DNA from 2 places in the Caballeronia sp. LZ028 genome. Region 2 is predicted to be linked to the other one. Evidence: predicted binding sites of a transcription regulator. Region 2 holds the regulator's gene; the other holds the start of a gene.

Region 1 (3,206 bases), on a different contig from region 2:
TGATCCGCCGATTCGTCGGCTCGTCGACGACATCCTTGTTGAGCGGCAGCACGTCGGACAGTCCGCGCACTTGCAGCACCTTGCTTTCCTTCATGCCGCCCGCGACGAGCGCGCGCCGCGCGGCATTCGCCCGTTCGCTCGAAAGCTCCCAGTTCGAATAGCCCGCCTGACCGCCGGAATAGGGCACCGCATCCGTATGCCCCGCGATCGACACGCGGTTATCGACATCGTTCAGCGATGCGCCGATGTTCGTCAGAATCGTCGTCACATAGCTTTCGAGTCTCGAACTGCCCGATGCGAACATCGGCCGCTTGAGCGAATCGACGATCTCGATACGCAAGCCTTCACTCGTGATCGCGATGCGAATCTGATCCTTGTACGCGCGCAGCGCAGGCGTCTGCTCGATGAGCGCCATCAGCTTCTGCTTGAGTTGCTGCAGCTTGCGCAAGTCGTCCATCGCAACGGCAGCGCGCGCGATCGATTGCGGCACCGGTTGCGTCTGGGTCTTGTTGCCTTCACCCGGACGCGTGCTCGACAGATCCCTGCCGCCGCCCGCGATGACGCTCGTATGCGCCGACGCGCCGCCATCGTTGCCGAACAATGCGGAAAGCGGCGTATTGAAGTATTGCTCGATGCCTTCCTTGTCGTACTTCGATGTCGATCCGAGCAGCCACATCAACAGAAAGAACGCCATCATCGCGGTGACGAAGTCGGCGTAGGCGATCTTCCATGCGCCGCCATGATGGCCGTGTCCGTGCGCCTTCTTCTTGCGCTTGACGACGACAGTCGGCGCAAGCACGGACTGCAGCGGATCGCGTGACGGTTTCTCAGCCATGTGCGTTGGTCCTTTGCGTACCCGATGTCATCACGAAGCCGCCTTCGGCATCTTGGTGGCACGAACCGCGTCGTCGAGTTCCTTGAAGCTCGGACGATCGGCGGTGAAGAGCACCTTGCGGCCGAACTCGACCGCGATCGTCGGCGCATAACCGTTCATCGATGCGAGCAGCACGGACTTCACGCACTGGAACGGCTTCGCTTCGGCCGCGCCCTTCGCGTTGAGCAGGTCCGCGAGCGGGCCGATGAAGCCGTACGCCAGCAGAATGCCGAGGAACGTGCCGACGAGCGCACCCGCGATCATCTCGCCGAGCACGGCGGGCGCGGCGCCGACCGAGCCCATCGTGTGCACGACGCCCATCACCGCGGCGACGATACCGAATGCAGGCAGGCCATCGGCCATTTTCTGAATGGCGTTCGCGGCGATCGAGCTTTCGGTGTGGTGCGTGTCGAGCTCTTCGTCCATCAGATCCTGCATTTCGAGCGCGTTGACATTGCCCGCCGACATCATGCGCAGATAGTCGACGATGAAGTCGAGCAGATGATGATCGGCCATGACGTGCTCGTACTTCTGAAAGACCGGGCTGGACTCGGGCGCATCGACATCGGCTTCGAGCGCCATCATGCCTTCCTTGCGCGCCTTCTGAAGCAGTTCGTAGAGCAATGCGATCAGCGCGAGATATTTCTCTTTCGTGTAGCCGCCGCCCTTGAACGCCTTCGGAATCGATTGCAACGTTTTCTTGAGCGTCGCGGTCGGATTCGACACGACGAACGCGCCGATCGCCGCGCCGAAAATGCACAGCAGCTCGAACGGTTGCACGAGGGCCGCGAGGTGGCCGCCGACGCCGACGAAGCTTCCGATCACCGAGCCGATGACCAACAACCATCCGATGATGACAAACATGATTTCTCCGCAAAAGTCCGGGCGCCGCGGGCCGTGCGTGCTCGGGATTGAGACGCGCACGGCTCGCGACGCATTGTTCGCTTGTTGTTGGACTTATCGGCGCGAAAGTGCCGGAGATTTAGGGTGTCGCGCGCAAGTTTTTCTTCGCAAATGTTTGCGGCGTAAATGTTACGTTCGTGGCGCCGCTTACTTCGCAGGTAATGGATCGCGTGATCATGTTTCGTCTAACATCGGTCGCATGAACTCGACCCTCGTACATCCGGCCGTTCGATCGGACGTCGGCGCGCTATTGCGCGAATGGCGTCAGCGCAGGCGCATGAGCCAGCTCGATCTCGCAGGCGTTGCGGACGTGTCCACGCGTCACCTGAGCTTCGTCGAATCGGGCCGCTCGCTGCCGAGCCGGGACATGCTGATGCGCCTCGCCGAGCAACTGGACGTGCCGCTGCGCGAGCGCAACACGCTGCTCGTCGCGGCCGGTTATGCGCCGCTTTATCGCGAGCGCGCGCTGGCCGATCCGCAGCTTTCCGCTGCCAGGCGTGCTGTCGATCTCGTGCTCAAAGGGCATGAGCCGTATCCCGCGCTCGCGGTCGATCGTCATTGGACGATGATCGCGGCCAACGCGGCTTTCGCGCCGCTCGTCGCATCGGCGGATGCGCAATTGCTCGTGCCGCCGGTCAACGTGCTGCGGCTGTCGATGCATCCGCAAGGTCTCGCCGATGCCATCGACAACTGGCACGAGTGGCGCGCGCATTTGCTCGCGCGCCTGCGCCGGCAAATCGACGTGTCCGGCGATGCGACGCTCGTCGCGCTCTTGGCCGAACTGGAGGCGTATCCCGCGCCGCGTCACGCGACCCACGAGCCGCGCGGCGAGACCGATCCCGTCGTCGTGCCCTTGCGTTTGCGCACGCAGCACGGCGTGCTGTCGTTCTTGAGCACGACGACGGTTTTCGGCACGCCCGTCGACATCACGTTGTCGGAGCTTGCGATCGAAGCCTTCTTTCCCGCCGACGATTCGACCGCCGCCATCCTTCGCGAACTCGCCGACGCAAGACGTTGAGCTTGCGTCGCGCCGCGCATGCTTACAGAATTGAACCTAGTCGACATGCGCGGATCAATGAGAAAGCAGGCTGCGCGCCGCATGGCGCGCAGCCTGTGTCAGCTTTTGTCCAACCAACGCGGAAGGCAGCGATGATTCAAACATTCGAACAAGTGATCGGCGGGCAAACGATGCAGTTTTGCGCCAGCATCGCGGAGGGCGGCGGGCCGCTGCGCGTCATCATCAGCCGTGCGGATTCGGCGGAATCGCTCGTGATCGTCGAAGCGGACGGCATCATCGGCGCGATCAAGGCCGAAGTGGAAGCGCCCGATACGCTCGTCGCCGATGCCGTTCGCAAGGCGCAGCAGGAAGCGCTCATCGAGCGTGCGCTGGAAACCGGCGCGGTGCAGACCACTAGCCTGTAACGCTCTT
Region 2 (3,206 bases):
GCATCGGATGCACGTCGGCGGTGGTGAATCTCGGCGCGGCGCTTTCCATCCACGGCAAGGACGTGCTCGTGATCGACGAGCACCGCAACGCGGGATCGGTGAGCCGTCTCGTGGGCACCGAAGACGCGGGCGCGCTCGCCTCGGTGATGTCGGGCCGGCGCATGCTCGGCGATGCCGTCGAGCGCACGCCGTTCGGCTTCTCGCTGATGGCCGCGCCGCGCGACGAACGCATCGTTCACGATGCCGCGCAATGCCGCGCGTTGCTCGACGGTCCGGCGGACATCGTGCTGATCGATGCGCAACTCGATCGCCACGGCGCGCTGTCGACGCTCGCGGCGCAGGCGCATGACTTTCTTATTGTGACGCGGGTAGCCGCGTCGGCGATCACCGAGGCGTATGCGTGCATGAAACGACTGCACTACGCCCATGCGATCGGCCAGTTCCGCGTGCTCGTCAATCACGTGCAGAACCCGGCCGACGCGGCGGTCGCGTTCGACAACCTGTCGGGCGTCGCGAGCCGGTATCTGGCCGTGTCGCTCGTGCAGGCGGGATATGTGTCCGAGGATGCGCGCGTCGCTCGGGCGATGGAACTCTCACGCTGCGCAGTCGAAGCGTTCCCGGCCACGGCCGCGGCGCGCGACTACCGCGCAATCGCGGCGGAGCTCCTGCACTGGCCGATGCGCCCCGCGCCTTATATGCGCGATGCGGGCGGCCAGGCCGACGCGCGAAATCCGGTTAGCGACTCTGTACAGGGCGCGCGGGAGGCGTCGCATCGTGCGGCTGCGCTTCACGACTTTGCATTGAGCAGCACGGCGTCGATGTGATCAAGATAGGTGACCAAGATGTATAACGCCCAAGGCAAACTCTCACAGTCGGAAGTGCTGACGAAATACGCACCGCTCGTTCGACGGCTGGGGCTCCAACTCGTCGCCAAGATGCCGGCGAGCGTCGATCTCGACGATCTCATTCAGGCCGGCATGATCGGCCTGCTGGACGCGGCGAGCCGCTACAAGGAAGATCAGGGCGCGCAGTTCGAAACATATGCGAGCCAGCGCATCCGCGGCGCGATGCTGGATGAGCTCCGCGCGAACGACTGGCTGCCGCGCAGCATGCGCAAGACGTCGCGCGAAGTGGAATCGGCGGTGCACAAGGTCGAGCAGAACCTCGGCCGCGCGGCGAGCGAGCAGGAAATCGCCGAGCACATGAAGATGCCGCTCGACGAATATCAGTCGATGCTTCAGGACTTGCACGGCAGCCAGCTGATCTATTACGAAGACTTCGATCGCTCCGCCGACGACGAGCCGTTCCTCGACCGCTATTGCGTCGATCGTTCGGATCCGCTGTCCGCGCTGCTCGACGACAGCCTTCGCGGCGCGCTGATCGAAGCCATCGACAAGCTGCCCGAGCGCGAGAAGCTCCTGATGAGCCTCTATTACGAACGCGGCCTGAACCTGCGCGAAATCGGCGCGGTGATGGAAGTGAGCGAGTCGCGCGTGTGTCAGTTGCACAGCCAGGCGGTCGCGCGTCTGCGCACGAAGCTGCGCGAGCAGGCGTGGACGAGCGTCGAGGCCTGACGTTCCCTAGCTGATCTCGAAGTCCCGCGTCTCGGCGAAGACCGTTTTCCCTTCGCCGAGACTTTTCGCGCGGTACATCGCGCGGTCGGCGGCGCGCAGCACGGCGGTCATGCCGGTTTGATGCGCGGACGCCGCGCTCGAAAGCAGGCATGCGCCGATGCTCGCCGATACCGACACCGGCCGCTCCTGCACCGACGTAATTTCGCCGAGCGCCGAATGGATGTTGTCGGCCACCGACAACACGGCGTCGCGGTCGCGCATCTGATGCGCGAGCACGACGAACTCGTCGCCGCCCAGACGCGCGATGGTGTCCGACTTGCGCATGCGCTTCGCGAGCGAGTCCGCGAAGGCTTGCAGCAGCAGATCGCCGACGGCGTGACCGTAGGTATCGTTCACTTCCTTGAAGCCGTCGAGATCGATCAGAAGGAGCGCGGTGGCGTGATCGCCATTGGCTTCGGGCGCGTTCATCGCGCGATCGACGACTCTTTCCAGCGCGTACCGGTTCGACAGACCCGTGAGCGGATCGGTCGATGCCTGACGCGCTAGATCGCGATTCGCGTTGCCGAGCCGATCGACGAGCACGCTCAGATACACCGATGCGCCGAGTACGCTCAGCGCGAGCCCGATCGCGGCGGGAAGATTCTCGTGCCACCACGGCTGCCAGACGGCCATCGCCGTGACGATGATGAGCGCCGTCGCGCACGATACGGCGAGCGTGCGCTTGCCGTATCGGCATCCCGAACCGATCAGAAACCAGAACATCACCCAGAGAAGCGGCAGCGCCGTTGCGCCGCCCGCGGCGAGCGCGAGCCCGAGGATCGTCTGATCGGCGATGGTCGTGACGGTCAGGCGCGCAACAGAAGGCGCGCTCATGCGGCTGACGATCAGAAGCGTGATCGCCCCATAAGACACATAGAGCGCGACGAGGCGCGTGGTCAGGAAGGCATCGTGTGAAGGGCGGAGCCACGCGAAAACGCCGTAAGCCAGAAGAACCACCGCTCCCATCCAGACCCGCAGCGTGGCCTGCTCGCGTTCCGGATTCCGGTGTTCGGACCATGCGAAGGCATAAGTCCGGCGTGCCGGTTGATGCGCCTGCTCCATACTGAACCCCTGGATGGTGATTTCTTTCTTTTATCTTGCTGCCAAGTACTGCGGCCCCGTCGCATGGCATCGGCTGAATTGAGTGGTATCGAGTTGCACCGAGCGAGCGATCCGCTATTTTGCAACGTTTTGCGAAGACGCTGTGTTTCGTGTAAGAACAGCTTAAGAACGTCCATTTCTCATTCACGGCGATGCGCGACGAATCCATTTCTTTAGCTGCCGAATGGCTGCCCGTTTGCAATAGCGAAGACGTGCCGGAAGGCGGCGCGCGCGGATTCATCGTGGCCGATGAGCGGATCGTCGTGTGGCGGGACAGCATCGGCGCGGCGCATGCGTGGCGCGATTACTGTCCGCATCGGGGCGCGCAGTTGTCGCTCGGGCATGTGATGCGCGATCAGATCGTGTGTCCGTATCACGGCTGGAGTTACGACATCGAAGGACAGTGTTTGCGGATTCCGTCGAATCCTTCATTGCGTCCGTCGAAGCGCGCGTGCGCGACGACTTTCGTTTGCGAAGAGAAGTACGGCGTTA

Evidence for each region. The regulator FliA, encoded in region 2, starts transcription of late flagellar genes. The targets are predictions, from matches to a motif close to CTAAAGTTTNNNNNNNNNNNGCCGNTA.
Region 1: the regulator FliA is predicted to act here: its motif matches at 1,833-1,859, upstream of motA (flagellar motor stator protein MotA).

What each region holds. Positions count from the first base shown of each region.
Region 1 covers NZ_JARUXN010000004.1:605,386-608,591, forward strand. Annotated here, with positions in the region: gene motB (flagellar motor protein MotB) at 1-835, opposite strand, end outside; gene motA (flagellar motor stator protein MotA) at 866-1,738, opposite strand; gene QCE58_RS25540 (helix-turn-helix domain-containing protein) at 1,977-2,795, shown strand; gene QCE58_RS25545 (hypothetical protein) at 2,927-3,199, shown strand.
Region 2 covers NZ_JARUXN010000001.1:143,741-146,946, reverse strand. Annotated here, with positions in the region: gene QCE58_RS00725 (flagellar biosynthesis protein FlhG) at 1-824, shown strand, start outside; gene QCE58_RS00720 (RNA polymerase sigma factor FliA) at 843-1,574, shown strand; gene QCE58_RS00715 (GGDEF domain-containing protein) at 1,581-2,675, opposite strand; gene QCE58_RS00710 (aromatic ring-hydroxylating dioxygenase subunit alpha) at 2,867-3,206, shown strand, end outside.